DNA from 2 places in the Paenibacillus suaedae genome. Region 2 is predicted to be linked to the other one. Evidence: a T-box and tRNA genes for the amino acid it is inferred to sense, from the RefSeq annotation. Region 2 holds a T-box; the other holds one or more tRNA genes.
What was found. A T-box is a leader RNA that pairs with one kind of tRNA and senses whether it is charged. The one in region 2 lies ahead of RQP50_RS26175 (valine--tRNA ligase), so its partner is inferred to be a tRNA-Val.
Positions count from the first base shown of each region.

Region 1 (16,454 bases), on a different contig from region 2:
AAGTCATCTCGCAAGAAAACATCAACTATATTCGTGATCACGTCGATATTGGGCTTCCGGTCAAGGGACCAGAAGATCGCAATATTGAATTTGTTAAGGTTATTCGTGAGGAACGCGCGATCTTCTAATACACAATACAGGGTGCCCCGATATGGGGCACCCTGTATTCATTCTCTGCAGGATCATTCAGTATTGATCCTGCACCTCGAGTGGATGTATTCGCGTAAGCAACAGCTGCGCCGCTTCACTTGCCGCCTCAGCATGAGGCAAATTGAATTTGACTTGGAGAATTTCTGGACGCAAATCATCCGCGCATAATAATGTCGAGCGACCAGTCTGCATACATACAACTAATGTCTTGCCGATAAAATGATCGGAATAAATGAGTGCGAAATCATAACGAATCTGTTCTGTGGCCCAACCGACAAAGGTAACATTTGCTTGCTCCGAAACTTCATACAAATGGTCAAACATCGCACACCTCCTCGGGATATCCTTTTCCAAGAACACAAACCATTTAATGGTTATACGATCGAGTATAACATAAATCGCGTTCCTAGAACAAGATTCGAACTTTCATTCCATGTAAATATTGCCATCACATTCAGTCAAATGGTATGATGTAAGCGATTCGTGCTATAAGTAGAAGATGTCCCAAGGGGAGGATAGATTCGATGAGTCAAAGCGCATTCATTACGTTTGTCGATGGTTCGGAGGTTGCGTCCATTACATTAGATGAATTGAAGGGCCAACTTCTCCATTACCGGGAACAAACCCAATTAACCGGAGAACAATTAGGCTGGGATTATGCCGAGGCTGCCTTTCCATATACAATTGAAACAAAGCCCGGGCAAGAGCAGGAATGGTTCTATTTAAAAGGTTCCAATCCATTATATCGACATATCGTATTTGGTGTTGGCGAGAAAGAGGATTCCCGCCGCTACGTCCAAATGGTTCTGCCTGACGATGCCACTCACGGAGACAAGGCCAAAGGGAACGAGTTGTGCAAATATTTGGCGAAAAAGTGGAAAGCGGAACTTACGCTGTTCAACGGTAGAATTATGTATTACAATCCACGCAAATAAGAGCATCTATAAGAATATCCCAATTGATCCGCTCCGAACGGAATCATGCTCTAAAAAAGAACAAGCCCCGGAATTCTCCGGAGCTTGTTCCATACCTGTATATTGGCAGAGCGAATGAATTACTCGCCTTGCTCAGCTACCAATTCGTTGTATGCTTGCTGTACGCGTTCCCACTCAGCGTCATCTTCGATAGGAAGCATTGCCATTTCTTCGCCTTGCTCTTCCAGACGTACGATAATGCCGTCCGCTTCTGGATCGTTGCGTTGGAGAAGAAGTGCATATAGCTGCTCGTCGACGTTGAACGTCTCGACCATCGTCATGTCGATTTCGTTGCCGTCTTCGTCTACCATTGTAATAATCAATTCATGATCGTGATCGTGGTCGTGATCATGATCGTGTCCACATCCGCAATCATGGTTATGTTCGCTCATGAGTAAATCTCCTTTATGTTCAGGTAGTGGTTATACTCACGTATCGTACCACTTTCTGCGAAAGAGGTCAACGAACGCCTACTCGCTTCAGTATGTATAATAACCAAAAGCTAAAGTTTAGATATTGCAGGCAACTTTTTCTGCGATATAAGGGTGAATTCACCATTCTTCTGTCTCAAATAACAAGAGATCATATAGTCGCCCTTGGCCTTGAAATCATACTTATGCTCATTCGTACGGAACCAGAAATTATCTTCATTTGTTGGAACACTCGATTCCTGAAGCTCCGTTGTCTTCCCTTTCGGATCTGTGATCGTAATCTTGATCGCATCAACTGTCGACTGCAAACTGTCAACTTGGACGAATACTGTAAAGGAGGTCTTCCCCGTCTCGACTTTGCCAAATGTTTTATTGTCCTTGAACAGCAGCAAGTCCACATTAGGCTTGTCAATTACAACCTTCTTATTGGCATCATCCCAGAATATAAATGCCTGAAGTGCTTCTTGTATTTGTCGTACAGACAAATAAGCACGTCCATCTATCATATACCCGCCTTCATTTACCGCATTCCCATTCAGAACAACATCAATCTTCTCAGCCACTGGAGCGGCTTGCGCAGAACTAGGTGCGACATCTGTCTGTGCCGATGCATACGCTCCACCCACAATAGAACCAAGCAGAACGAATGCTGCAAGTCTCCTGCATTTCATCTCGTTACCCCCAAATTTCTTTGTTGTAAAGTTATACTCCAATCATGCTTTAGAGTTGCGCCTAATTCGCAAATAACTCTCATGTGCATTCATACTATCATGAACAAAGCCATGAACTATTTCGCCCGCAAAAACTTGTGGTATCCCAGCAATGCTCTCACCCTTCCTTCATATGCCGCAAATCCTCATATAACCGGCTCCATGGAAAGTTAGGGCCTGGACAGTTCGCTTTTCTTATGGCATCGATCTGAAAATGTCCCAACACATGTTCATAATCCAAGGAGATCCAATGTCCCCACTTCTCCATTACATATCGTTGTATATAACGATGCAAACGAAGACATGCCTGATACTGTTCGTCTGTCAGCAGCCCGTCCATTCCTTCATGCTCGATTGATACCGCATATCGATTAGGATTCATTCCTTTTTCACGTACAACAAAAGCAGGCGCTAAGGCAATTCGTTCTCCTTCTAGTCCTTGTGAGAATGCCATTCGCTCAATGGATACATATTGATGAATTGTCCCATTCTTGGACACTGCAAAATGAGCTGAAGAAATCTTGTTGTCAGGACATGTGTACCATGCATCTAGACTCGTTAAGCTCTGAGCAGAAATATGATTCACAATAATTGCAGGGATCTCCCCCTTGCGATCACTCGAATTGGTATGCTCATTTCCCTTCCATACAATCTCCAACTGCATCACGATCCCCCCATTGTTCAATAGGTAAGACGATTGTAAGTGATTCGCGCGATCCGGAAATCCATTATGTCCCGGGAAATGATTGGGTGTGCAACAGACATGTTATCACCCCGGGAACATGTACCCTATTGTAGGGTAGAGACAATTAGCCGCCCAGTTTGGTACGGGTTAATATACAGGGAACGCCATTTCCAACTGCGCCTGGCTGAGACATCCGCTCCACATAATCCATCCCGCGCATGCAGGGTGTCTTACACACTTCACACCGATCTGAAGTTACTATTTTCATCGTGAACTGTTCACGACCAGGCTGTAAACTCGTCTTCTTTTTGCCCTTCCCCTTCGTCATGCCCTTCACCCGCTTCATGTGCATTTCACGTTGCCTGCCGCTTCCGGCCGAACCTGATTATTGCACATTATGCAGATTGCGCTGCCTTGCTTGTGCATTTATCCCAGACATGGTACAGTATAGGCGTAATTCTAGCCTTGTCAGCCAATAGGAGGATGAAGATGAACCTTCACATACAAATGTTAGGGACAGGCAGTGCATTTGCCAAATCATACTTCAATAACAACGGATTACTTTACTCTGGTGGATTCACACTGCTCATCGATTGTGGAATTACGGCACCGATGGCTCTACACCATTTGAATAAGTCATTCTCTGACATCGATGGTGTTCTTATCTCTCATATTCATGCTGATCATGTTGGGGGATTAGAAGAATTGGCCTTCCAGATGAAGTTCAAATATGGACGTAAGCCAAAACTGTACATAGCTTCTCCACTCGTATCCGTATTATGGGAGCATACATTAAAGGGTGGACTAACCCAAGAGGGAATAAGCTGCTTAGAGGATGTATTCGATGTACATGCAATAGAGCCAGGGCAGCCATATGACATTGCAGCGGGTCTTACCGTCGAATTATTAGAGACTCCACATATTGAAGGCAAGCGCAGCTTCTCTCTTCTTATCAACAATCATTTTTTCTACAGCGCTGATATGCAGTTCCAGCCGGAACTGCTTCACCACTTAGTTGAACAGCGTGGAGTAACCACCATCTTCCATGACTGTCAATTAGGTGGGAATGGAGAGGTTCATGCGACATTGGCAGAGCTCTTGACGCTTCCAGATACACTGCAGAAGCTTACCTTCCTCATGCACTATGGAGATGGACGGCCGCAGTACGAAGGGCATACTGGCGCCATGTCCTTTGTCGATCAACACCAGCTCTATACAATCGAATAATACACCAAAGAGCACTTTACAACGACCCAATTTGGCCGCTGCAAGTGCTCTTTCGTTATGTCTTCTATACCGTTATTGGAAAGTCGGCAAATTATCCAGATTGTTGCTAGGATCACCATCAGCATCTCCACGAAGATAAGTACCGCCGTCTCTTCCCTTGAAGGCATTCACACCCGCAATTTCTCCATTTTGCACGGCTTGAAGAGCCTGCTCGTAATTTAAGATTCGGCCTGTATTCGTTTGGAACGCCGTTAGATCCCCGTCCCCATTCTTCTGAACAGCTACAATGGATTCTCGCTGTGACATGCGAACATCATCCTCCTAACTATATACATCCTACATTAGATGCGTTTGTTAGGTAGAGTGTCCATAACCCACAACTTTTATGAACCGAAAATCGGTACAACGAATTACAGCTTCTTCTCCATGCGAATATGAGGAATACCCGCATCCAAGAATGGCTCCTCTGACACTGTCTCATACCCTAAAGAATGATAGAACCCTTCCGCTTGGCACTGACCGTCCAGCACGCATTTCTCCACACCGTGTTTCCGGGCGATTTGCTCCAGACCTACCATTAAAACTCTTCCAATCCCTTTCCCGCGGAATGGCTTTCTTACTGCAATACGCTGCATCTTAGCAGTGAATTCATCCAACAGCTTCACTCGTCCTGTTGCAGCGTACTGTCCGTCTGACATCAGCAGGACGTGAAAGGCCGGAGCATCCAAGTTATCGTACTCGTCACATTCTTCTTCTTCCGGTACATGTTGCTCAGCAACGAATACTTCCTTTCGTATCGCAATACACTCGTCCAATTGTTCCTGTGTCTTAACCTCAATGATTTCAGCAGCCACTCCCGATCACCTCCGAATGAAATGTTGCAACAGCGATTATGTATAATATCTTAGCTGCTGCAAACGAATTTATATTATACAAAAAAATGAATTTCATGTATAGTTGCAATAACGGACACGCTTACATTAGCAAGGGGGTACACGATGGATCCGATACTGGCTACAGTAATCGCAGTTGTTGTCATGGTAGTAGGCATGGTGCTTCTGCTTCTCTACGTGACGAAGAAAGCCTACGCACGTAAATGGGATGCAGAAGAGCCTATAGACAGCACAGCTAGGCAGCCCAATCATTCATCCAACACAGATTAATGAAGCATAATGAACGACATTTATGAAGAAAACAGCCCTGGAGATCCTTAGGATCTCTAGGGCTGTCGGCCACTTGTATGGTTATACTCTAGGGCTCATACACTTCCTCAATAATTGGCTTGCCATACACATCCTCATAGATCGGTATCTTCTTCTCTACAGGATCAATCCCAGGATAGAAGCGACTTGCGTCGACAGCGTTCATACTAAGCCCAACAAGCAGGACGCCCGTGATGATTCCGGCCAACATTACCACGCCTATTACGTTCCATCGTCTACGCATGCTGCTACCCCCGCTAACAACACTAATAACTTCACGATATAGCCCCTATTCTCACCGTAAAGTTAATCCCTTAAACATCTCATGCCCTTGCTCATGACTTCATTCCTTCTTGCTGGTATCCTCTTCAACTGAGCGAAGCCATACAAATTGCTCATCATGCTTTGTACTATCAAAGATGAGAAGCTTGGATAAAAACCAACAGACAACCGCTACGATCCCGAACACACCGATTATCCATACACTCAATTCGGCTCCCATAACCCAACCTCCTCCGCTTGTCCCCATTCAATAGCGAAACATTCGTTATACCTTCACTATATGAAAGCAGTTGCAAGTTTAGTTCTTGCAATTACGAACAAAATAAAAAAGCATCCATCACCCGTTAGATACGAATGAAAGATGCTTGGTCTTGTAATAATATATATTTGGAGGCACACACACTCGCTTCCCCTGCAAACAAGGCATGACGGACTTGATCACCTCAGAGAAATCAATGAAAATAGGCAGTGAATGAGTTATATTAAACTATATCATTGATCTTATTTTTCTTAATGCATGATGTTGACAAATATAGTGGTTTTGTATCATCTGTCGCATCACTTTCATTGAGCAAAGAGGATTCTGCTGCAGGTTTGCACTGTTCAAAGGAATAGAAATAGAAAAAGCCTTGAGAATCAAGGCTTTTGATGTTAAAAGTATGGTGATCTGTAGTGGGCTCGAACCACTGACCCCCACCCTGTCAAGATGGTGCTCTCCCAGCTGAGCTAACAGATCATGTTTATTAACAAATTTAATATAACATCAATATATTACCATGTCAATTACTAGAGCTAACTTTTCCAAAATGATCGGCAGCCACATGAACCACTTTCACAGTTATCGCTCACACCTTCTTACAAGCATACAACAACTTACTATTCCATGAAAGCAGTTCACGATGACGCCTATTCCTTATTTAGATATTAGGGACTTGCCAGTCGATCTCCTGCTCGCCCCATTCGCGCAGCTTATTATTAATTTTCGAGTACGGCTTGCTCCCAAAGAACCCACGATGTGCAGACAATGGACTTGGATGCGGCGCTTGTACAATATAATGCTTTGACAAATCAATCATGCTCGCCTTCGCTTGTGCATGGCTTCCCCATAGAACAAATATGATTGGGCGATCTCTTTCATTCAACAATTGAATGATACGATCGGTGAACTTCTCCCAGCCCTTCCCCCGATGTGATGCTGCTTGTCCTTGTTCGACGGTCAGTACTGTGTTAAGCATAAGGACGCCTTGCTTGGCCCAGTGCAGCAAGCTTCCGTTGTTCGGCATCTTCAGACCAACATCTGCTGCGCCCTCTTTGAACATGTTCTGAAGTGAAGGCGGCAGCTTAACACCCGGTTGAACGGAAAAGCTTAATCCATGAGCTTGTCCTGGCCCATGATAAGGATCTTGCCCAACGATGACAATCTTCGTATCCGCATAGGACGTCGCATTCAACGCAGAAAATATAAGTTCATATGGCGGATAAATGACTGCACACTCGTATTCTTCTCGAAGCCAGCCCCACAGCTGCTTGAAATATGGCTGTCTAACTTCCTCATGAAGCAATTCCGCCCAATCATTCTGTACATGCATTCCCACTGTACATTCCCCTTCCATGTTGGTATCTATCAGTCTATTACGATTATTATGTAATCCTCAAATCATTTCACATTTCATATTAAAAAAGAGTATAAAGCAAAAAACTCCTCACTTGTTCAAGGCTTGAACAGGAAAGGAGTTCTCATCATCAATACGTGGTGCCGAGGACCGGGATCGAACCGGTACGGTAGTCACCTACCGCAGGATTTTAAGTCCTGTGCGTCTGCCAATTCCGCCACCCCGGCATATTTGCCACATCGTCATGTGGTTCAATATGCTGCATCATTGCGCACTACAGGCTGCTCATCCACTTTCGCTTCAAAACACTGTACATCGCAACCGACAAGATATAATATATCATACGCCTTCATATGATGTCAACACTAAATTTATCAATGTGAATGTTCGCAATTGAACATTCATCATCTGGCCTTTTTCCTCCTATTGAATTATCTCCACACCAACTTTGTTACCATTATTTTCATTGGAATATTTGGCATTTGTCGTACAATAGAACTACTACCATCTAGGAGGATCCGGGCAGTGAAGCGAATGACTACCCTACTATGTGTTTCTTTCTTACTCCTTTCAGGCTGTTCTAGCATCTCGCAATCCTCATATGACGATGTGGTATCTGCGAACGAGAACCTGACCGCTAAAGTAAGAAATCTGCAACAGGAAAATACACAATTGAAAGGTACAATTAACGAGTTAAAGAAAGAAATCGATGATATCAAAAATGGAGCTGACCGCATGCTTGCCGGAGCGAAGGATAGTCTTACTAAAGGGGCATTAGGCAACGCAAAGGACAAACTAAATGCTTTAATGATGAAACATCCCGGAAGCAAGGAAGCAGGCATCGCCAAAACATTGATTTCGCAAATTGAAGAAAAAGAGCGTAAGAAGATCGAGGCCGAGCAGTTGGAGAAAAAACGTAAACAAGCGGCGGAAGAAAAGCGCTTGGCGCAAGCACTATCTAAGATGAGAAAAAGTGTAGATGAAGTCAAAAGTATTACCTGGTATTATGACAAAACTTCACCTCACTATGCGAATGAGAACAGTTTCTTCTTATATATAGGGGAAGAAGCAAATATATCTTGGCTGCGGTTGCGTATTCAATACGAAGCTGAAAATTGGCTGTTCATCGAGAAATACACACTGAAAGTCGATGATAAGACCTATACCATCTACCCAAATAGCGATGAGATCATCCGAGATAATAATACCCGAATCTGGGAATGGGCCGACGTCTCTCCATCTGAATCAGATATCTCAATGATTCGCGCCATTATTAAATCAAAGAAAACCATCATTCGCCATGAAGGCGATACCTATTATGATGACCGTACGATAACAAAAAAAGAAAAAACCGCACTTCAAAATGTCCTCGATGCCTACGATGCGTTGCAAAAAAGAAAATAGCGACACAAAAAAGGAAGCCCTCCGCGAAACGTTGCAAAGTGGGCTTCCTTAGATCCTAAATAATAAAAAAACACCTATCTCATGCAAATCTAGCAAACTGCTAGAACTGATGATGAAAGATGCACTTTACAAAACTATGTATCTATGAAATTAGAATTGGTGGGCCCTGAGGGACTCGAACCCCCGACCAATCGGTTATGAGCCGACCGCTCTAACCAACTGAGCTAAGGGCCCTCACCATTGCAATTTCATGAGGTTTGGTTGCGGGGGCAGGATTTGAACCTACGACCTTCGGGTTATGAGCCCGACGAGCTACCAGACTGCTCCACCCCGCGATATGATTCAACAGCTGAACTTCTTCAGCAGCGACAAGTATTACTATACAATAGTTGCATATGTTCAGTCAAGAGAAAAATTAAAATAGTTTGAATTTATTGTACATAATGGGCTAAGGAAGAAATCGCACCCCGTATTTTCCTCTACGTGATCGATATACTTCAATCTCCTTCATTGCCTCATATCCATAAATCCAAGCATCATGCTCAAGCCGCTGCTGCAAACAACGAGCTTGAAATCTGGAATCGTACAACTTGCCCCAATAGACCCAATGCACTTTATCACCCTTTTCTTGTCATCAGCATCCTCCCCTTCCCCCTACTATTCCCCAATCGTGCAAAAAAGAACCGGCAAGCTCACTTGGAGCCACCGATTCTTCCTGCATTACGATGATTAGCCCTTGTATACGTTTCCTGGAGGAGTATCATTACCGTTCGGATTCTTTTTCGCTTGAATTAAAATTTGGTTCCCTTTTGTTTCCCATTCCTTCAAGGCATCCGAAACGGATTTCTTCTTCTCGATCACTTGTTGCATCAACTCCGTACCAAGCTGATTGATCTGCCAGTAGCTTCCGTCCATCATGAACTTCTCCATATCTGTCTTTGTAGGAGGAACCGGCTTTGTTTTGTAGAACGCACTTACGTTAATGTTAGTGCCATCCTTAGGCTTAATGTACTTTTGACGAGATACCATTTCCCAACTGCTGCGGGAACGAAGCTTAGCCCAATCTTCACTATTAATAAACTTCATGAATTCCCAAGCATCGTCTGGGTTAGCTGCTTTTTGATTGATTGCAAAAATATTATACAGCTGAGAACCGCCAGATACTCCAGGAGATTCTGGATGTGACGGAATGGTTACAACATCCCAATCAAACTTCGTAAAGCCTTTGATTTTGTCAGCATTCTTCATGGCATCTGACAATTCCGTATTAATGTAATTATAGTCTCCGATCGCCATAGCAACCTTCCCGGACAGGAAGTTATCATGTCCGAACGGATTTTCATTTTCCGGCGTTTGAACAGGCATTTCAGTACTGTTGGCAGGTGGGACGATTTTCTTGATCGCCAGATCACTTACCGTTGTCCATACTTTTTCCCATTGCGGCGTGTTTACCGTCATCTTCTCGCCTTTTTCATCGAACATACGAAGATTTAATGGCGGAATATATAAGTTCATCATATCGCTAAACACATCGGAGCCATTATAACGATTGAAGCTGAAACCATATTTGCGATCTGCTCCGTCACCTTTCGATAGGTTAGCCGCGAGCGTAAATACTTGATCCCATGTCATATTATCAGTCGGCGGTGCAATGCCTGCATCACTGAAGAGCTTCTTGTTGAAGAACAGTGCATTCGAGGAGAATGTAGGCGCAAGACCATACAAGCTGTTGTCTCCCATTGCTTTTATCCCATCAATAACCGTTGGGACAAAGTCGGACAAATCAATACTGTCCTTCTGTACAAGCGGATCAAGCTGCTTCAACATTCCATCTTCCACGAGCTTACGGAACTGGAACGAATCCGTGACGATGATGTCAACTGGATTAGCAGAATTCAGCAGTTTTTTCATCGCTTCATAGCGATCCGGCTGTTTCTTCGGATCTCCGGAATTATCATAACGCATATCTGCACCATCAAGTGCTGGAACAAGCTCAATACGGATTCCTTTATGTGTAATTTCAAATGTATCAGTCCATTGCTGACGGAAATAGGTGTCGTCGTATCCTCCATACTGCATTCCAATACGCAATACTCGCTCTTGTCCTGGAACAACCTCATCTTTGTTCGTACAAGCAGCCAGCATTGGGATAATCATCGTCAATACCAGTGTAATCGTCAATAATTTACGTACCCAGTTTTTTTTCATCTGGTTACTCCTCCAATTCCTTAGGTGTGCGGATAATAATTTTGTCTCCGTCTAATTCCATAGATGCCTTGTCTTGAATATCGAGAGCTTCCAAATACTCCTTTGGCACTTGCAATCGACCGACTCGATCAACTACCACGTAGGCTTCATGATGATCCTGAAGCCCGAATCCTTCCTCACCTCCACCAGCATCCAAATTCGGATTACGCTTGATGAATTCTGTGCTAGTTAAGCCGTCACGTATGGCAACGACACGATCCACCTTCCCTGCAAGCGACAAATCATGGGTTACGATGACCACTGTTACCCCTAATTCCCTACTCATACGGCGGAAAATATTCATGATCATATCTGATGTCTGCGTATCCACAGATCCAGTAGGTTCGTCGGCAAGCAGCATTTGTGGACGATTCGCAAGTGAAATCGCAATGGCCACCCGCTGCTGCTCACCGCCTGATAGCTGTTGCAGCTTATTGTGCATGCGATGACTTAGCCCAACCCATTCAAGCAGTTCCTTCGCATATTTGCGATCCATCTTGCCGGCCAGCATCATTGGCACTTCAACATTCTCCAACGCTGTCAAATAAGGAAGCAAGTTGCGCGCATTGTTCTGCCAGATAAATCCGACAGTATCCCGCTTGTATTCAACAAGCTCTTTATCCGAAATTTTAAGCAGATCCCACTTCCCTACCTGAACGGAGCCGGCGGATGGCCGATCCAACCCGCCGAGTATGTTCAGAAGTGTCGATTTCCCGCTGCCGCTGTTGCCGATAATCGCCATCAGCTCGCCTTGCTTAACAGACAAGTTCAGCCCTTGCAAGGCAACAACTTCAATATCATCTGTTTTGAAAATTTTAACTAGCCCTTCACAATGTATCACCGATTAACGCTCCTCTCCCATCTTCACGGCTTGATGGACACGTAGACGACGAATATGCATGAACAACAAGGTCGCCCCAGTAAAGATCATCACGCCAACGACGATGTACAGTTGGATCGTATCTCGTGATTCAAATACAATCCGGAATGGCGGCACCTGCATCTTGGAGCTTTCTGCCGTCTGTAGGAATGGCAGGAACAAGCGGCTCGCCACCTTCCCAAGCAAAATGCCAAGCAGGATAGAAAGCCCTGCTGTAAATAGCTGTTCCAGCAGCAGCATACCGGTTAGTTGTCTGCGCGACAACCCCATTGCGCGCAAAATCCCGAACTGAAGCACACGTCTTGTCAAGTTAAAGAACCAGAACAACAAATATCCAATCAAGGAGATAATGACGGATATTAAGAAGCCCATACTCAGAATGCCAAATACGCCGCCCCGGGTAGGATGCTTGCTCTGTGTTGCAAGCTCGCTTCGTACATCCGTCACGCTGAATATTTCTATCCCTTTCTTTTGCAGTTCTGTAATGACAGGGCCTAGCGGTGCTTTGTCCTTCATTTTCAACCATACTTCATACGGTGTGATTGGTACTTGATCATAAATATAATCTAAGTTCGCAATAAAGAACGGTTTCTCGTCTGGATACATACTCGGCCAATATGGGAGTACCCCAACAATTACGAATTCAACCAACTGCTCCCCAAATCCGATGGAGATGATGTCGCCTTCCTTCAATTGATACTGCTTCGCGACATTGCTCGGGATAATCACAGCGGATTCCGTATACTTCCCTAGTGCATCCAAATAGCGGAACGGATGGTTTGGGAACAAGTCCTGACGGAACCAGGCAACCTTCGAGAAGTCGACATTGTCGATTCCCATAATCTCACCTTGACCGATTGAACGTCCGGAAATGATAACATTCCCCTTCGTCTTCAGCACTCGTGCGGCTCCTTCAACACCCGGCATCTTTTTGAAGAGCTCGAACGGCGGCTCCGTATAAATCGTCTTGCCCGCCTTCGGCGGTTGGTTGCCACCACCACCTTGCCCTGGATTGCCGCCTCCATTGTTTCCTTTGCCTTTATCCTTATCTCTAATAATCTCTTGTTCAGATTCCCATACCGTTTGGACAATGACATCCGTACCATATTTGTACAAGGTGCGTTCTGTCGAGTTAATGTCAATCGTGCGAGCTGCCGACGCATTGTATACGCCAAGACCAAGTGTAAGAATAAGCAGAATCATAAGCGGATAATACGTCTTGGCAGAACGGGACAACTGCGTAAGCGTCAAATATAGCGGAACTGGCAGCAGCTTTCCGCCAATCCACTGCACGATTTTAAGAATAAGCGGGAACAATCGTAAAAAGAACAGTCCGCACGCAAAAATCGCGAGTGCCGGCACAAAAAATAGAAATGGCTGTACTTGCAGCTGATCAGAGCTCACTCCTGATTGGAATGTCAACAACTGTCTCTCATTAAGCAGGTAATAGCCATAACCCGCCAAGCCCAGCAGCAGGACATCAAGGAACCAGCGCTGCCATACAGGCTTGCGGTCTGATCGTGCCATCTTCTGCTTCAAGTTCACGATAGATGAACGAGCGAAGACTACTGCTGGTATAATGCTTGCGAACAAGGCAATGACAACTGCAGCCACGCCAAACAAAACAGCATCTGTCGTAAATCCTACCGGAATAGACTTCCGATTTACGAACTCCAGGAAGCCGTTCGCTGAGCCTATTGACTTCGCCATAAACCAGCCGAATATAGGGGCCAATGCCAGAGCCAACAAGCCGAGAATGATTCCTTCCAATAGATAAAGCCATATAATCTGCCGCGTACTTGCTCCACGGCTTCGCAGCACAGCAATATCACTTTGCTGCTTCTCTAGCGATTGACTTGCATTCATCGCAATATAATAGAACACCATTGCAATCATCGGTGCAGCAAGCGTGAACAGCATCATTTGCAACTGTACGCTCTGACTGCGGAATTCATTCAATACCTTCGCGAAGGAGATCTCCACTTGCGTTCCCTTCAGCTTCTGGTACAAATCAATATTCAAGCGTTCCAGCATAGAGCTAAGTGAGGACAACTGACTTGTCTTTACCTCGCGCAGATCAAACGCATAATACCAGCTGGATACAGAGATCGGCAGCTTTTTCTGTTCCATCAAATGATCGAACGTTGCCGGTGAGACGTACAAGGAATTCATCATTCCTTCTAAGCCCTGGAACCAATAAGCACTCGTATCTTCTTTCGGCTTAAAAGTACCTACCAACTTAACCTTCAGCACGGTATCCGTGCCGGTTACTGGGTATTCAAGCTCGTCACCAATATGGAGATCATTGCGGTACATGGCTTCCTCCATCATGACAACCTGCAATGTCCCATTCTGCTCGCCATCTTCATATTCCTTACCCAGTGTCCACTCTACTCGGTCGTTCAAATCGGATAAAGAGCCAAGCGTCATCGTTCGAACCCGGCTGGCATCAACCTTGCTCGGATCTACAGGGTAAACTTCTGTTCCTCGGAGCGAACGCGCATTGACAAAGATTTGAGCTGGAAACCCAACCTGCGCCTTCACATCCCCACGTATGTAACGATCAACTTCCTTTAATTCTTTCGGATCCGTCTTGGTTCCACCTGTCGCCTGGTACTTGATTGACAACGAGCCGGCTGGCATCGCTGCACTATTGTCCTCCAATGTCTTCGAGACAACCCGCTTCAAGGCGCCATCAGCATACATCGGAATGCTGACTGTAAAGGATACAGCCACAATGAGCCCTAGAAGTGTGCTGAACGTAAGCCAGCGGGTATTCCACATTTTCCGGAATAGAAACCGCAACAAAGGAATGCCCATTAGCGACCCACTACTTTCTGTCCAGGCTCAAGTCCTTTTTTGATTTCCAATCTCGTTGCATCCTGTTCACCGATTTCCACGTCAACCTCACGTTTTCCATTGTCATCAACGACTTGAACATAGGTTCTAGCACCAAGCGTGCGAAGTGCGGATGGCGGGATATAGACAACATTGCTCCGTTTCTTCGTAATAATGGTCGCACCAAGCATGGATCCACGCGTTACTGTAGAAGGCAGCTTATCATTCAATGTCACCGTTACATATTTATCAATCCGATCCTGTTCAGGCATATTGCCCCCGCCCGGATTGTTGTTGTTGTTGTTCCCTCCGTTGTCCTTGTCTGATGTAGGAGCAGGAAGCGCCTTAACCTTTCCTTTTAAAATTTTGCCTGTCGAATTAATGCTTAGTTCAACATCCATTCCAGGGGCAATTTTCTTCAAATCATCCTTCGGTACATCCACCGTAACAACCAATCGGGATGTATTGGCGATTGTCGCGACAGGGTCATACTTCTTCGTCATATTCCCTTTCTTCGCAGCGACGTTAACGACCGTTCCAGCGAATGGAGCAGTAACCAATCCTTTTGCGATATCGTTTTCTACTTCCGCAATCTTTTCGAGAGCCTCTTCGTATGCGATTTGCTCATCTTCGAATAGAATTGGATCCATCTCATCCTTCTGGCGGAGCGTTTCTTTCATCTTCACTTCCAACTTGCGAAGCTCTCTCCGCTTCGAACGCAGGTCCCTTTGCATTTCTTCAACATCAAGTACTGCCAATACCTGACCTGCCTTTACGTTGTCGCCGTTCTTGACCTTTACATCCTTGACAGGTTTATTATCAAGCGTGAAGAAGAACGTCTCTTCCTGCTCCGACATTACCTTCCCTGTTGCCTTCACATCAGATATCCATTCGCCCTTCATAACATCATATTCGGGCTTCTTCGAGATTGCTGGCGGCGTAATTGTCGGCAGCGTCTCTTCTTGTTCCTCATCTGGAAGCAAGGAACATGCAGAGGTAAGCATCATGACCCCGCACATCAATATCAGCGCGGAGCGGCGCCATTTCTTCCTTTTATCTACTGCCTTATGAGATGAATTTTCCGTCGACCATTTCATAAACATGATCAGCTACCTCCAAAATTGTAGGATCGTGGGTTGTCATACAGATTGCGATCTTCTCAGAACGTATAATTTGCCGGAATACTCCCATGACCTGTGCACCCATCTGTGAATCAAGTTCTGCTGTAGGTTCATCTGCAAGCAGCAACAGAGGCTTATGCGCGATCGACTTCGCAATCGCAACACGCTGCTGCTCACCGCCGGACATTTCGAACGGACGGTGCTTCATTCGCTTTCCGAGACCAACCAATTCCAAACAATGCTGTACGCGTTCCTTCCATAAATGACGCGGAATGTTCGCCATACGCAGCGACAGCTCGACATTCTCATATGCAGATAACAACGGCATCAAAGCAAACGCCTGAAATATGAATCCGATATCATTGCGTCTTGTAAAGGTGCGCTTGTTATCGCTCCAAGATGAGAGCTCCTCTCCTCGAAAATAAATCTCGCCTTTTGTAGGCAGGTCCAGACCGCCGAGCATGTTAAGAAGAGTCGTTTTCCCTGAACCGGAACGACCTTTCAGCATTACCAACTGACCTGGGTTAACCTGCATATTGATGCCTTTCAGGACATGAAGCTTCTCACTGCCCACTTGGAAGGTTCGTTCCACACCGCGAACTTCGAGGATAGGTTCATCTGTAGCGACAGGAACCGCACGTTCAGGCCATTCTGAAGATGTTTTTTTGTCGTCTATGTATTTCGCCTCAT
Region 1 is NZ_JAVYAA010000002.1:863,090-879,543, forward strand. Features, by position in the region: gene RQP50_RS11710 (aminotransferase class I/II-fold pyridoxal phosphate-dependent enzyme) at 1-128, shown strand, start outside; gene RQP50_RS11715 (DUF3055 domain-containing protein) at 187-474, opposite strand; gene RQP50_RS11720 (DUF1885 family protein) at 675-1,085, shown strand; gene RQP50_RS11725 (DUF1292 domain-containing protein) at 1,205-1,516, opposite strand; gene RQP50_RS11730 (stalk domain-containing protein) at 1,627-2,226, opposite strand; gene RQP50_RS11735 (N-acetylmuramoyl-L-alanine amidase) at 2,384-2,929, opposite strand; gene RQP50_RS11740 (hypothetical protein) at 3,075-3,278, opposite strand; gene RQP50_RS11745 (MBL fold metallo-hydrolase) at 3,440-4,177, shown strand; gene RQP50_RS11750 (DUF3892 domain-containing protein) at 4,250-4,483, opposite strand; gene RQP50_RS11755 (GNAT family N-acetyltransferase) at 4,588-5,031, opposite strand; gene RQP50_RS11760 (hypothetical protein) at 5,176-5,340, shown strand; gene RQP50_RS11765 (hypothetical protein) at 5,429-5,623, opposite strand; gene RQP50_RS11770 (hypothetical protein) at 5,723-5,881, opposite strand; tRNA gene RQP50_RS11775 (tRNA-Val) at 6,322-6,397, opposite strand; gene RQP50_RS11780 (uracil-DNA glycosylase) at 6,579-7,250, opposite strand; tRNA gene RQP50_RS11785 (tRNA-Leu) at 7,413-7,501, opposite strand; gene RQP50_RS11790 (hypothetical protein) at 7,800-8,678, shown strand; tRNA gene RQP50_RS11795 (tRNA-Ile) at 8,836-8,912, opposite strand; tRNA gene RQP50_RS11800 (tRNA-Met) at 8,937-9,013, opposite strand; gene RQP50_RS11805 (ABC transporter substrate-binding protein) at 9,408-10,886, opposite strand; gene RQP50_RS11810 (ABC transporter ATP-binding protein) at 10,891-11,766, opposite strand; gene RQP50_RS11815 (FtsX-like permease family protein) at 11,770-14,625, opposite strand; gene RQP50_RS11820 (efflux RND transporter periplasmic adaptor subunit) at 14,625-15,746, opposite strand; gene RQP50_RS11825 (ABC transporter ATP-binding protein) at 15,709-16,454, opposite strand, start outside.
Region 1: it encodes a tRNA-Val, which carries the amino acid that the T-box ahead of RQP50_RS26175 (valine--tRNA ligase) is inferred to sense. The anticodon was not compared.

Region 2 (16,454 bases):
CGCAACATCGCAGATATCATAGATGATACGATTTTCAAGCCCCATCACGACGTCTAAGTTGCGAAGACCGATATCTGTATCGATCATGCACACTTTTTTGCCGAGCAAAGCAAGCGCGGTACCAATATTCGCGGATGTCGTCGTCTTGCCGACGCCGCCTTTGCCCGAAGTGACGACGATTGCCTCTCCCATCCTTCTACACTCCTTTGAACATATTGATGTCCTTGCGAACGCGATGTAGCTGCGAGATTTTATCAATTTGCATGACACCTTCATGCACATAAGCAAATTCCATATGCGATTGGGTTACACCCCATTCATCTGGCGGTCTGCTAATAATTTCCCCGATGCGTAGTTGCGTCGGTGCAAATAACGAGGCCCCAATAACGGCAGATAGCTCTCCTTCTGCCCCTGCATGAACCATTCCACGCAGCGCTCCTAGGACCATTACATCGCCAGTGCATATAATCATTCCGCTAGGATTGACATCTCCCAAAAACAATAAATTTCCTTCGTGGCGCAGCACCTGTCCAGAACGTACCATGCCGGTTCTCGTCTCAATACGATACCCCTTCTGCTCCGCCTTCTTGTCCTCAAAAGATTCAATCGAACGTACGAGTAAATTCCCCCGCTGACGCAGTACATCCAGCACTTCAGTCTTCTGCTCGTCTGTTACAGCGCGGGCTCCTAACTTGACATCGACATATACAATCGGTCCGTCGAAAAAATGCGGTGTATGTTCAAGCTTGTCGCGCAATTCGCCCAACAAGACTGCAAATTCACACTTATCGTCAAGCAGGAACACTAGGCCGTCCTTCATGCCTTTAATCGTTACCAGTGACTTGGCCGTCATGAAAGGTCCCTCCCCAATTTTATCTTTTTCGAGATGGAAGAGGAAAGTTCCTGCAACACCGGGTTGAAAAAGAAATTATCGATAACAAAAAGGCATAAGCCGTCTGGAAACATATTCCAAGACGGCTATTACCCCTGTTCATCTTCGGCAGACTTCTTCCCAGACAAATGGTCGAACCATCTTCGCATCGGAACATATATGGCCAGCGAGAAGACAAGCTGTACAATCAAGCTTGGAATCATAAAATCGAATATCGCATATTCGAATGTCATTCCATGCAAGCCAAACAGTCGGTAAGCTGCATACAGCATCGTCTGATAGGCAAAGCTGCCGAATACAGAAATGATTATCATCGTAATCATGGATGTGTTGCGAGACGCAAAAAGTAATCCTGTCAAATATCCGAGCAGCCCCATGCTAAATGTGTGTGGGCCCAGCATATGGCCATAATATACAATATCCTGCAGAAACCCGAATCCCAATCCCATCATCAACGCAGCATGCCGATGATGATATACGGCATGATACAGTATTACGATGAATACCAGTTGCGGGACAATCCGTCCTTGCCACGCATCTGGAATAAATACAGGCAGCAGTGAACCTTCCAGCAGGAAGAGAATGAACATAAATACGATCATCCAGTTTCGATTCATTGCTGCGCCTCTTTCCCCGTCTCCTTCATGTCCGGTGTGATAACGATGAACAACTCACGCCAGTCACGATAGGTTGCAGCAGGCTTAACCGTAGCAGAATGCGTCAATCCGATGTCCCCTACTTGCCGCGATACAACTTGGCCGAGAACGAGACCTTTCGGGAATGAACCGCCAAGGCCGGACGATACAATGGTATCTCCTTCTTCCAGCTCATCATCCTCTTGAATACGTGTCATTAAGAATGTACCACTGCTGTGGTCATAAGACTCAATCACGCCGAAAGACTTGTTTTCCTTGCCAAGTACAGTAGCTGATATTGCTGGTGAGTTCGGATCCTTCTCATCCATATTCGTCAACAACTGGACTGTGGAGGAGAATTCAAATACGCGACTGACAATCCCGACTACGCCTTCCGTCGATATAACCGGCATACCTTGACGAACTCCATTTTTCGAGCCAAGGTTCAAGTTCAACGTCTGGTTAAATGGATCGGCCACATTGATAGACGTCACTTGTGCAATTCGGTATTTATAAGGCATATTCATCTGCTTCTGACGCTCCGTAAATTCCAGATCGTCTAGAAGTCTCTTATTTTCTGCCGCAACCGAATTGTAGTAGGCCTTATCCCTTGTATATTGCGCGAGCATCGTCTTCAATTGCTCATTTTCTTCGTGCAGTTCCTTCAGACTGGAGACATCCTTCACGAAATTCGATACATACGATGCCGGTCTGTAGAATATTTGCTGCACAAAGGTTACCGTATCATGCACAAATTTCTCTGGCCAAGTAAGGTTTAGGCGTCCGCCTAGTGTAAACCCCATTAACGCAATAAACAAAATAAGGCCAAACAACATCAAAAATAAACGTTTGTTCCCCAGAAGCTTAAACAGTATTAACACCTTCTCATCGTAAAGAGGTACTCGTTCCCTCAGAAAAGAGGTCGCTCACGATGTCCACTTGCCATCATGAAGTCGTTTCCGCAAGCTTATGCCCAAGCATTAGGCTTGGCAGCAACCTTCAGTGATAACAATGCCCGCGTCGTTGGAACGAATCGACGCGGGTATCAGACTCCCTCATGGGCGTATTCTTATCGTTTGGAACGAAGCGCAGAGCTGCTGCGTCCCTTGAACAAATGAATATTATCAAGCGCGCGTCCAGTACCAATCGCTACGCAATCAAGCGGATTCTCTGCCACGATGACCGGCATGCCAGTCTCACGAGCAAGCAGCTTATCCAAATTACGAAGCAAAGCGCCGCCACCTGTCAATACAATACCGCGATCCATAATATCAGCTGCAAGCTCAGGAGGACATTTCTCCAATGTTACCTTAACAGCTTCAACAATAGAGCTCACTGTATCAGCCAAAGCATCTGTAATTTCGTTCGAGGAGATCGTGAGCGGCTTCGGAAGACCTGTCAGCAAGTCGCGACCGCGAATCTCCATCTGCTCTTCTTCATCAAGCCCCATAGCCGAGCCGATATCCATCTTCAGCTGTTCAGCTGTACGCTCACCAATCATCAAGTTGTATTGGCGCTTAATGAATTGAATAATTGCTTCGTCCATTTCGTCGCCTGCAACGCGAACGGAACGGCATGTCACGATACCTCCAAGGGAGATCACCGCTACTTCAGTTGTACCGCCACCAATATCAACGACCATACTTCCTGTTGGTTCCCATACAGGCAAGTCAGCACCAATTGCTGCCGCGAACGGCTCTTCAATCGTATAAGCTTCTCTAGCACCTGCTTGCTTCGTAGCATCTTCAACTGCACGCTGTTCAACAGCAGTAATACCAGAAGGCACACATACCATTACGTTCGGATGACGCGGAAACAGCGAACGCTGCTTCTGAGCTTGCCGAATAAAATATTTTATCATAGTAGCAGTTGTGTCGAAGTCAGCGATGACGCCGTCCTTCATTGGACGGATTGCACGGATATTCCCCGGCGTACGTCCAATCATATTTTTCGCTGATTCTCCTACCGCTTCAATCGTCTTCGAATCTGTGCGGATTGCTACCACAGACGGTTCGCGCACGACGACACCTTTACCGCGTACATAGACCAATGTATTAGCAGTTCCCAAGTCAATACCTAAATCTTTCGTAAAGCCACCCAACATGATGTTAATCTCCTTTTTATAACCTTCAATCTCAATCATTATATTACATGAGCCCGCGTTCCTTCAAACTCACATATTGGTTATCGCCAATAACCAAGTGATCCAGCAGTTCGATACCAACAATTTCTCCAGCTTCCATGAGCCGCCTAGTAAGCGCTACATCCTCTGGACTCGGTGTTGGATCTCCGCTTGGGTGATTGTGAGCACAAATGATGGAAGCTGCACCACACTTCAGGGCAGCCTTGAAAACTTCGCGGGGATGTACCAAAGATGCATCCAGGATTCCGATCGTAACCGTCTCCTGTGCCATAATTCGATTCTTCGTATTCAGAAACAAACAAATAAAATGTTCCTTGTCATAGTATCGCATCGACTCCATAAGCAGATCGGCTGCATCTTGCGGCCGTCGTACCTGCAGTGCATCCTCAAGACGAGAACGCGACATACGGCGTCCAAGCTCTAATCCTGCTTTTAGCTGCAGTGCCTTAGCGTCGCCAATACCACGAATCGCTGTCAACTCTGTCACAGACATATCGTGCAAATGCCGAAGCTGTCCTACGTGATTCAATATTCGCTGCGCTAATGTAATGGCCGATTCATTTTTCGTGCCTGTACGCAGTAATATTGCAAGTAATTCAGCATGACTTAATGACTCTGCCCCATATTGCATCATGCGTTCTCTCGGACGTTCTTCATGGGGAAGATCGCGTAGAAGTGGACTATGTCCCATCTTACAACCCCCTGTAGTCGATTGTCCGGTCGCCATCATGCACCGACGAAGCACCATTGGTCGGCATCCGCTGTTCCTAGGACCGTCTTGCATTCAACATTTCATATTCATCTTATCTCATTTACAATTACTGCTCCACCTTGCTGCTCCATACTGGCAGCGCCCATTACGGGATGATAATGCCATACGAAGCCAGCATATCGCTAACAAGCGACAACGGCAATCCAACTACGTTGAAATAACAGCCTTCAATTTGCGTGACAAGTGTTGAGCCAATTCCTTGAATCCCATAGGCCCCTGCCTTGTCCATTGGTTCACCAGTTGCAACATAGCGATGTATCTGTTCATCTGTCCATGGCTTCATATGGACTGTGGTTACACCATGCGCAACTTCTGTATGTTCGTCCGCTGAATCAATCATCGCCACGCCGGTATACACCTTGTGCGATCTTCCCTGCAGCCTAGTCAACATACGAACCGCATCCTCTTCATTCACTGGCTTGCCCAGCACTTCGCCATCCAAGACGACAATGGTGTCTGAACCGATGACAATACCGTGCTCACCAGCCGCCTTGCGGACATCTGCTACAGCCTGTGCCTTGCGCAGTGCCAGCGTCTCAACAATACAGTCAGGATCCAGATTGGGATCCACTGTCTCGTCTGCATTGCTAGGATGTACGACATAAGGAAGACCGAGTGAACGGACAAGCTCTTGTCTCCGTGGTGAGGAGGAAGCCATTACGATCGTTGGTCGCTCAAATTTGGATATACTCATTTTCGTAGTCGCTCCTCGCCATTTTTTGACACTGTTCTATTATACGCGTAACTGGCTGTCGAAACAAACATTCAAATGATGATCTTTGCAAGATTTAGATGAACAATTTATGGTAATCTATGCAACAATCCCAAATTCATGCAGTTTTCTATCCTTCCCCTCACAACAATGCGAATGCAAGTTCTTATATACAAAACAGAGCCCCTTCAAAGAGCTACGCTCCTATCAAAAGACTCTGTTCCCAACAATATAATTGGCATGTGATCTATTCCGCTCTCAGCTACACCTTCATCGTACCCAACCAAACCGCCTCTGCATTCCGATAATGCATAACCGCCTGCTGGATACTCCATAAATGCGAGGACGAAGGCTGCTTATTATACTCATTCACTGCACTGATTGCTGTGTTCATGCTCTGAACCAGCTCCGTCCAAGCTTTCTTGGACTGGTCGGGAATCCCTTTTTGCACGGTGCTCATTTGCTGTGTCCACTTCTGATGCTCCTTCCGAAGCTGTTCCGTGATCTCTTGAGTGAATGCTTCGGTATTGGTTTTTTCTAAATACGCAATCGATTGAGACATTAACCATTCATTCACCACGTCACTTTGGCCTAAAAATTGCTCCACGGAGGCTGAGTCACCTTGGAATGCCAACTTTGTAATCGCCGGACGGTTCAAGGTTCTCACATACAAGTCCACCTGCTTGTTCTTCAGCAACGCGCTCAACCCCATCGCATCCTCCTTCGAAGGTGCTATCGCGGCATACACGCGATGCTGCTCTGACTTCTCCTCCATCGCAGCCAGCCCGAGTTCTCTCAGCTCCGCCGCTGCCTTCTGAGCCCCTTCTTCCTGAGCGAACACACCATATTGCAGCATGTAAAACACTTTCTCTGGAATATTCACATCCGTCACATACAGACCTGCTGCGGCTGCAGCCGAATTCCCTCCATTGCTAGTAGATGAGGACTTGCTTCCTGAATCCCCTGCCTTCACCGTTCCCTGTTCGTTCAATGCCGTGTCCTTAGATGCTGGCTCTCCACCTTTTCCTTGCTTATCATTCGCGAATACTGGAATTGCATCACTTGGATTAGGCATCGATACTTCGCCCTTGAATAGAGACAGAGCGAGAAATCCGAACAAGGCACCCGTTGCGAGCGCGCCCGCAACGGAAGCAACGACTCTCCACACCGGGGGCTTGCGAGAACGTGTATGAATACCATGCCATAACAACTCGCCTTGATCACTAAGTGAACTAGAGGCAGGATCTTCAATAGAGGTTGGGATCGCATAACCGTTCTTCGGAATGTCACATTCAGGCTGACGATCCGACTCCCGAATCCAGCGCTCCACTCGTTCATCTTCGCTCTCAACCTTTTCTTGTTCCCGGTCATTGTTCGGATCATCTATATCGACCTTTTCTATATGATGCCGATTCTCTATAAGAGTTGATTCACTATACTCTTCAAGTTCCGATACGCTCGCCCGCTCAACTGAAGCCCCATTCACAATCGTACCATCAGACATCTCCTCCCAATCTGTAAGCCGCTCTTTCTTCTTGCTCGCCTCTATGCCCTGAATCTCATGTTTATCCTTCACAGGCTGGGAATCATCGAATCGAAACGTCATCTTCGTTCGCATGTTGGTCATATCCGAACACCTACCTTGTCCTATTGGTTACTAGTAGATTTATGCTAGATTCGAATCCAATAGAACCTACCTTACAAATTATTGGCTAGAAAGTGCGTCCGTCCTCCTATATGCGTCCTATCAAATCTTGCAACGCTAGCATATGATATACAATCCCGCAGCAAAGGAGGGAATAGAATGAACAGCAAGAAAAGCAAGAAAAGCAACTTGCGTTTGACCCCAGCTGAGGTACGTCGATTCGTTAGACGAAATATCGGCCGTCGCGTGATTGTCGTTCTGTTTACTGGAGAAGTACTGGTTGGCAGAATCTTATCCTCGGGGCTTATCTCCTTCCGATTACGTGTACAGCGCCGGGGCTTTTTCTTTATCCGTCGTATTCTATTTGCAGCTGTAGTTGCTATTAGACTTGTGTAATCCACTCAGACAAAGACAATAAGTCAACAGAAAAAAAGATCGAACGAAGGGCCAAAATCCTGACCCCCAGCTCGATCTTTTCTTGCTATTCTAGTTGTTTACAGACTTACATCCCACTGTTGGAACATCGCTGACTTACTGCCAGAGATACTACGATTTCAATGCCTCAGTTAAGTCACGCGCTGTCTTCCAAATATCACCTGCACCCATTGTGATTACCAAATCTCCGGACTTCACAATTGATTTCAGATGCTCTAATGCATCATTCTTATCCGCAATGTACTGTGCGTTGCTGTTGCTGTTTTCGCGAATCCGGTCAACCAGTTTCGAAGAGTGTACCCCTTCAATCGGCTTCTCCCCAGCTGGAGAGTAGATATCTGTCAGAATCAGTTCATCTGCACCCTCAAATGCGCGGCTGAACTGATCGAACAGGAAATAAGTCCGCGAATAACGCTGCGGCTGAAATACGGCAACAATACGACGGTTTGTTGCTTTGGCAGCAGTAAGTGTTGCCTCAATCTCCGTCGGATGGTGAGCATAGTCATCTACAACAAGTACGCCCTGCTCTTCCCCAATTACTTGGAAACGGCGCTTAGCGCCAATAAAGTCCACGATGGCAGTAGATGCCTGTTCAAACGGAATGCCTGCACGCATAGCAACAATAATGGTCGCCATTGCATTCAACACATTATGCGTACCTGGAATAGACAATTGTACTGTGCCAAGCGCCTTGCCTTGATGATTCATCGTAAAGGTCATGCCGCGATCTTCCGCGATAATCTCTGTAGCTGTATAATCAGCCGCTTGCTCAATGCCGTATGTCACAACACCTGCGCCCAAGTTTGGAAGCATAGAACCAACAATCGGATCATCCGCACACACTACAGAGCATCCTTCCGGATTTACTTGTGATAGGAACTGTACATAAGCTTCCTTCAATCGCTCGAAATCCCCGCCATAATTCTCCAAATGATCTGCCTCTATGTTAAGTACAACCGCTATATGAGGGTGATAATTCAAGAAGGAGCCATCACTCTCATCCGCCTCAGCTACTACATATTCACTATTTCCTGCTTGGGCGTTCGTTCCTAGGTTCGTCACTTCGCCACCAATAATATAAGTCGGATCTACGCCACAGCGTTCCATGACAAAAGCAATCATGGAAGATGTCGTCGTCTTCCCGTGAGCACCAGCTACAGCGATGCCTTTCTTCGCATTCAGCAAGCGCGCCAGCATCTGTGAGCGGTGAATGACTGGAATCCCTTGCTGTTCAGCTGCAACTCGCTCTACATTATCTTTCGGACAAGCCGTAGAGTATACTACTGTGTCTGCGTTCTGAACATAGGCAGGGTCATGCCCGATATGTACAGTCGCTCCCTTTTTGCGTAACTTTTCCGTCAAATCCTGTTCGGCCACATCGGACCCCGTGACGGTGTACCCCATTTCCAGCATGACACGAGCGATGGCGCTCATCCCATAGCCCCCGATGCCGATAAAATGAATATGTTCCGTCGTATTCAAAACGAACTCACCAACCCTTTTCAGATTCGGTCCGATGCAGAACGAAAGAACGCACGTCTGCAATCAGATATAATGTCCCCGTAACTACTGCTAAATCTCCTGGCTCTGTCATCGCTTGTAGCTGTTCCAAAGCCTTATGCCAATCCGGCTCTACAAGAATGGTTGGACATTGTATATCGCCCTCGCCCTCCATCACTTGCTCGGCAATATGTTTCAAGCTCTCCGCATCCATCTTCTTGCGGAAATCTGGTTCTGTAAAAATAACGGTATCTGCTAAAGGTAGTATATGTCGTAGAACATCGGGATGATGCTTTGTCGACAGCATACCCATCATAATATGAAGCCGTTCATACCGGTACGTATCGCGCAGCGCTTGTGCAAGCGTCGCTGCCCCCTCCGGATTATGCGCTCCATCGAGCAGCATGCGAGGCTTCTCGCATACCATCTCTAAGCGCCCTGGCCATGCTGCACGCTTCAGTCCTTCTTGCGTGGTAGCATCCTCTAGCATGAAAGCCATATATTGTCGCAGCACTTCAAGCGCCATTAATGAGGCGGCCGCATTCTTCAACTGATGTGCTCCGTTCATCGTGAGCGACATTCCTTCCATCGAACGGAATGGGCCGAAGAATGTGAAGTTCTGTTCATTTTCAATCGCATGGAGCAGTTCCACCCGGAACTGTTCGTTCATGACATACAGCGTAGATTGGTTTTTCTCAGCAGCCTGCTTAATCACTTCAAGCGCTTCTGGCTGCTCCACCGTCGTCACCGCTGGCACCCCTGGTTTAATAATTCCTGCTTTCTCGGCAGCAATCTTCTCAATCGTATCCCCAAGTATGTCCATGTGATCATGGCCGATATTCGTAATAATCGATACGATCGGCGTCACGATGTTCGTTACATCAAGCCGTCCGCCAAGTCCTGTTTCCCATACGACGACATCCGGGAACGTCACTGTCGCATAGTACATAATGGCGAGCGCAGTTGATACTTCAAACGTCGTCGGCGAACCGAGCGGCGTTTGTGCGATTTCATCCACCAACGGCTTCAGCTTGTTCACAAGTTGAAGCAGCGTATCTTCAGGAATGTCCTCGTTGTTGTACTTTAAACGATTCGTATACTTCTCAATATAAGGAGAAGTAAATGTGCCGACATCATATCCGTTAGCAAGCAAGACACTTGTTAACATCGCACAGGTCGAGCCTTTACCATTTGTGCCCGCAACATGAATGAACTTCAAGCGACGGTGCGGAGAACCTAACCGCTCCATCAACAGTTCGATCCGATCCAATCCAGGACGGATTCCAAAAGGAATTAAAGAATTAATCCAATCAATTGCGTCTTCTACCCGAACAAAAGGAAAATCGGTTGCTTCCGTCTCGCTTGTCGTAGGCATAGTTCCTCATCCTTTATCAGATGTCATTAAACGACCGAACCGGCATGAGACAGCGCTCACGTCCGGATCGGTCGTACATATCGCACAGGTTGATTACGCTTCTTTCAATTCGGTAATACGCGCCAGTACTTTGTCTCTCTTCTCACTGTAATCACGCTGCTTGGCACGCTCTTCATCAATGACCGAAGCAGGCGCCTTCGCGATGAAACCTTGATTAGCAAGCTTCTTATCGACACGCTCCACTTCTTTGTTCAGGTGCTCGACTTCTTTTTGAAGACGTGCAATCTCCTGATCAATGTCAAGAAGGCCAGCGAGCGGCAAGTACAACTCGGCTCCTGTCACAATAGCGGTCATCGCTTTGTTCGGAGCAGCAGCTTCTATGCTTACCTCCAGCTTCGAAGTACCGCAGAAGCGTTCCACGAACTCAAGGTTGTTCGTAATGTTCGCTTCTACCATACGATCAGTCGGCTTCACAATCAATTCTACCTTCTTGCTCATCGGAACGTTCACTTCAGCACGAATATTGCGTACTGCGCGAATCATATCCATAAGAAGTGTCATCTCGCGAACCGCCTCAGGCGCTTCGAATTCAGCACGGTATACTGGCCATTCCGCAAGTGTTACCGTCTCGCCGGAGTGCGGCAGATGCTGCCAAATTTCCTCTGAGATGTACGGCATGAACGGATGGATCATGCGCATTGTACGGTCAAGCACGTAAGCCAGAACGGATTGCGTCTTCTTCTTCGCTTGCTCATTCGAGCCATACAAGCTAAGCTTCGCAAATTCAATATACCAATCGCACAGATCGTCCCAGATGAAGTTATTGAGTACACGGCCTGTTTCGCCGAACTCATAGGCATCCATCAAGCGAGTAATTTCGCGGGCAGTCTCGTTCATACGGTGGAGAATCCAGCGGTCAGCTGTGCCCAATTCGCCTGTGATGTCGATATCCGCATAAGTGAACCCTTCCAAGTTCATCAGAGCGAAACGGGATGCATTCCAAATCTTATTGGCAAAATTGCGAGCCTGTTCTACACGTTCCCAGCGGAAGCGCAAGTCTTGGCCTGGTGTACTGCTCGTCGAAATCATGAAGCGCATTGCATCAGCACCGTACTTCTCGATAACTTCAAGCGGATCGACACCATTCCCAAGCGATTTGGACATTTTCTTACCATCAGCATCACGCACCAAGCCGTGCATCAGCACATCCTTGAACGGAATTTCGTCTGTAAATTCCAACGCCGTAAAGATCATGCGGGATACCCAGAAGTAAATGATGTCATAGCCTGTAACGAGCACATTCGTTGGATAGTAGCGCTTCAGATCTTCTGTCTGTTCTGGCCATCCAAGTGTGGAGAACGGCCACAATGCAGAGCTGAACCATGTATCGAGTACATCTTCATCCTGCTTCAAGTGGTTGCTTCCGCATGACGTACATGCAGCCGCGTCTTCTTCTGCAACATGAATGTGTCCGCAATCCTCACAGTACCATGCAGGGATGCGATGTCCCCACCATAGCTGGCGGGAAATACACCAGTCGCGTACATTCTCAATCCAATGCAAATATGTCTTCTCGAAGCGATCAGGCACAAAATTAACACCTTTGCCAGACTTCTGTGCTTCGATTGCACGCTCCGCGAGCGGCTTCATCTTCACGAACCATTGCGTAGACAAATACGGCTCTACAACTGCGCCGCTGCGCTCGCTGTGACCAACTTGATGCACATGATCTTCAATCTTGATCAGCACGCCTTGTTCTTGCAAATCCTTCACGATCTGCTTGCGGCAATCTGCACGATCAAGCCCTTGATATTGACCAGCCAGCTCGTTCATTTTACCGGACTCATCCATTACCGTAATTTGCGGCAGTTGATGGCGGAGTCCCATTTCGAAGTCATTCGGATCATGGGCTGGCGTAATCTTAACCGCACCACTTCCGAAGTCTTTATCTACATAATCATCAGCAATGACCGGAATCTCTCTGCCAACAATCGGCAGTACCAGCATTTTGCCAATCATATGCTTATAGCGCTCATCCTTAGGGTGTACAGCTACTGCTGTATCGCCAAGCATCGTCTCTGGACGTGTTGTCGCCACAGTGATTGTGCCGCTGCCATCCTTCAGAGGATATTGCAGGTGATAGAGATGCCCCTGCACTTCCTTATATTCAACTTCGATATCAGACAATGCCGTACGTGCTGCCGGATCCCAGTTGATAATATACTTACCGCGGTAGATGAGACCTTTCTCATAGAGCTTCACGAATACTTGGCGAACCGCACGAGACAGACCCTCGTCCAGCGTAAAGCGCTCACGGGAGAAGTCCAATGACAGTCCCATCTTCGCCCATTGCTCACGAATCGTATTCGCATACAACTCTTTCCAATCCCATACACGCTCCAAGAATGCTTCACGCCCAAGATCATAGCGTGTGATTCCTTCTTCGCGCAGCTTCTGCTCTACCTTCGTCTGCGTTGCAATACCTGCATGGTCAGAACCTGGAAGCCACAAAGCATCATATCCTTGCATCCGCTTGAAACGAATCAAAATATCCTGCAATGTAAAGTCAAGTGCATGACCAATATGCAGCATACCCGTAACGTTCGGAGGCGGGATTACGATTGTGAATGGTTCAGCATCCTTGCGTTCACCTGCTTTAAAATACTCGCCTTTCATCCAGAAATCATACCATTTCTGCTCCGCTGCCTTCGGATCATACGTCGTAGGCATAGACAGTTGCTCTTGATTCTCTGCCAAGCAAATCCCTCCGTTACATAATCATGAGTATCTAATCGACAATGTTCAGCCTATATAATCGAAGCAAATCATACTGCTCGATCCATGCATGCTTCTCTAAGCGCATAGCTCGGTATTTGCAAGGACAATTCGCTTACGTAGGCAAATAAAAAAACCTTACGCCGCAAAGGACGAAAGGTTTAGCTTCCGTGGTACCACCTTTATTCCGCTCCCAGTACAGATCCTTACATCTTACAGATCGTGTGAGCGGCACTTCAGTTGCAAATAACGGCTGCGGCCGGCCTATTCTAGCGTATCCGGAACATGATGAACATCGTGTTCATACATTACCGTGACACGTTCAAAAGGGCAACTCCCAGGTGACTTCAGCGCGGGACAATCCTGCAGGCGTTGCACCGTGTCGCTCTGCTCTCTGTAAGGGGCCAATCGCTTACTAATCCTGTTCATAGTCTTTCAATCAGATCTTTATAAAAATAAACAATAACATTTACGATATATTGTACCTTCGCATACCGAGCGAGTCAATAGACGAAGCACAAAAGGATACTAACAAATGCTTTCCCTATTAGTCATATCCTGTTTTTCATTTTTCATAACATGTACTATAGGAGGTGTTTTACATGGAACGGTGGTGGTGTCGTGTTCGAGGTTCCATTAAAGGGGTTCTTTTCCCCATCATTTGCTTGCAATTTGTTCGCACGTTGCTTCTGCCAACAGCATTTGACGTATTTTTGCTATTTGTATTATTCCTCATCTTCATTGGATTTTTGTGGGATGTATATTGAAGCTTGTACTCTTGTACAACTGCATGCAGACACAAAGAAACCCGTCGCTCATTGAGCCATACGGGTTTCTTGCCTATCTATTAGGAAGTGGAGATATCGTTACGAGGTGGGAATATACAGAACTTGCCCTTCGGATATATCCGATTCCGCTAAGCGGTTGTAGAGCGCAATTTCTCTCGAATTCATGCAATAGCGGTCAGCAATTGTATCGAGTGTTTCAGAACGCTGCACAATACACAAGCGCACCTTCTTGAAAGCCCGCTCATCATCAATACGCTGCAGGAATAGCGACTGCCACTTTACTTCCTCACCAGTTGTCTCCTCATTCATTGCTGCTAGCTGCGCTGCCTCTTCTTCCTTCTGGATACGTTCCAGTTCTTGAGACTCCCGCTTCTTCTGCAGCAACGAACTGAATCCAACTGGTTCCGCTGCTTCCGGCTCGCTCGCTTTCGACTTGCCGATTGCAACCTTCATCTCCTGCTTGGCAGCTGCTGGAACATCCTCCGGCTCATTCAATGGAGCAGCTGCTTCAATATCGTCCCGCTCCACTTCCTGATTCGAGGCGAGCGATTCACCTTCACCCTCTGATTGAACAGCTGCATCTACTTCGATGGATTGCACACTTTCCTTTCTCGCAACAGGCTCATTCGTATTTGCTTCATTCGAGAGGGTTGGTGAATGAGACTCCAACTGAGTCATTTTCGCTGCTGGCTCGTGTTCTGCGCTATCCGTAGCAGCACTTGCTCTGCCCGGCGCTCGCCCTGCTTCGCCTTGCCCCTCGGCACTCTGAACCTCTAACCGCTCTTCCTCATCTCGCGTCTCTCTGGCCCACTGAGAACCACTCCATGTGAGCGGAATACGTTCAGATTGGGGAGTATCTCCATCAAATGCATCATGATCGGTTTGTGCAGGCAGCATCCTTTCCCCTTCGACTTCGCGAATCTCCACGTCTTCAGCAGCTCGATCGAAGTTCTCTTCCAACTCTTCTTCTGCCTGATCCTCCATCTGTTCCTCTGCCTGTTCCTCTGCCTGTTCTTCTGTTTGTTCTTCTTGCTCCTGTTCCTCTGAAGCCCTAACAGGACTGAAATCTCTATAATCAGCTTCTGTTTCTACTTTCGATTCAGTCGCAACTTCCGATTCAGTTGCAACTTCCGATTCAATTGCAACTTCTTCAGTCACATGCTCTGCTGATTTCGTGAACGCCGGTGTATATGTACCGTAGTCACGCAGCCACGCTGGCTCTTCCCCATCGTGCTCGAGCTCCGTTTGATGTACAACTGTAAATTGCTCCGGCTCCCAAGCCGCTGGCTCTATGCTTTCCATTGAGATGCCGCGCAGCGATAAAATTCCTGTAATATTTAATGTACGTGTTGATAAAAGGTCTACATCGAAGTGCTCAATATCGACCGAAATATCATCCAAGCTGCGCACCCGATTTAAGGGGAGTGTGATTTCAACAGGGATCCAATGCTCAAGCGAATGACTGCTACGCAGTTCATCAGCACCTACATATGCCCCAGCCAGCAGCAAGCTGCCACGCACTGTCACCTGGTCACCAGCAGGAATGACCTGAATGTGCGGTGTCAACTCCACTTCTTCCAATTGATCAATGCCGACCACTTCGTCGGACAAGTGCACACGTTCATAAATATCAAAGCGCAATCCATATGATTCTTCGTTCACAGACCGCTCCTCCTCCCGCAGTTCATATGCCATCTTCCCTTGTGACCAGCGTACATGCGATATGGCAACGATGTTAAGCTACAGTCGCAAAGTCAGACTCGTATCACTACTTCATCTATATGGGAGGAAAGAGAGGAGCATGACTATATTTTTTGCCGCAAGCGCAACATGTCCTCAGGCCACGGGGCGTCTACAACAATCTGTTCTCCTGACAGCGGATGGATGAAGCGCAAACTCTCCCCATGAAGCGCTTGTCTGCTAATGAGCTTGCCATCGCCCCCATATTGCGTATCTCCCGCAAGCGGATGCCCCTTTGCACTCATATGCACCCGAATTTGATGTGTCCGACCCGTCTCCAGCGTTAGGCGCACGAGGGACAGCTCTGAGCCGGGCTGCAGTGTTTCATAGTGGGTAATCGCAGGAGCTCCGCTATCGCTTACCCGATATTTGCCGCGATGATGACGATCCTTCCCTATTGGCGCATCTACCGTTCCAGAAGCCGGCGTCAGCGTTCCCTGAACAATCGCATGATAGATGCGCTCAATTTTCTTCTCGCGCATCATCTCATCCAGAATCACTTGTGTACACGGCTGCTTCGCATACAGCACCGGCCCGGTTGTATCAACATCTAAGCGATGTATATGCAGCACCTTGGAAGCCTGCCCCGTCCATAGATAGTGGCATGCCACTGCATGGGCAAGACTGTCCCGCCTCTTATCCTGCTCGGGTGTCGTTGGATGAACCGCCATACCTGCAGGCTTATATACAACCAGACAAGCATCATCTTCATATAACACCTCGGCAGGTGCGTCAGCGGGCTCATAAGCATCCGATTCAGCAACAAACCATTTCACACGCAGCCTATCTCCTGCAGTGCGAATATCTCCCGCATGATTCATTCTATGAACGAATTTTTTTGGCAAACGCAGCTCGCTAATCAGCCATGCCAGTGTAGATTGTTCATCTTGAAGCGAAGCTTTGCCGGGCATGAATTCTATCCATTCTCCTTGGCGTCTCCAATATCGTGTCACGACGCATCTCCTCCGTTCCTATCCATTTCAAAGCCCGGCACTCCACTTCTAACGCGGAATCGCCGGGCTCGTATTCGTCCTATTTATGT
Region 2 is NZ_JAVYAA010000008.1:279,467-295,920, reverse strand. Features, by position in the region: gene minD (septum site-determining protein MinD) at 1-192, opposite strand, end outside; gene minC (septum site-determining protein MinC) at 197-853, opposite strand; gene mreD (rod shape-determining protein MreD) at 982-1,509, opposite strand; gene mreC (rod shape-determining protein MreC) at 1,506-2,408, opposite strand; gene RQP50_RS26210 (rod shape-determining protein) at 2,597-3,631, opposite strand; gene radC (RadC family protein) at 3,675-4,361, opposite strand; gene RQP50_RS26200 (Maf family protein) at 4,528-5,136, opposite strand; gene RQP50_RS26195 (SPOR domain-containing protein) at 5,417-6,781, opposite strand; gene RQP50_RS26190 (hypothetical protein) at 6,959-7,195, shown strand; gene murC (UDP-N-acetylmuramate--L-alanine ligase) at 7,346-8,716, opposite strand; gene RQP50_RS26180 (bifunctional folylpolyglutamate synthase/dihydrofolate synthase) at 8,724-10,109, opposite strand; gene RQP50_RS26175 (valine--tRNA ligase) at 10,203-12,839, opposite strand; T-box leader at 13,030-13,322, opposite strand; gene RQP50_RS26170 (hypothetical protein) at 13,487-13,651, shown strand; gene RQP50_RS26165 (LysM peptidoglycan-binding domain-containing protein) at 13,751-15,334, opposite strand; gene RQP50_RS26160 (RluA family pseudouridine synthase) at 15,478-16,365, opposite strand.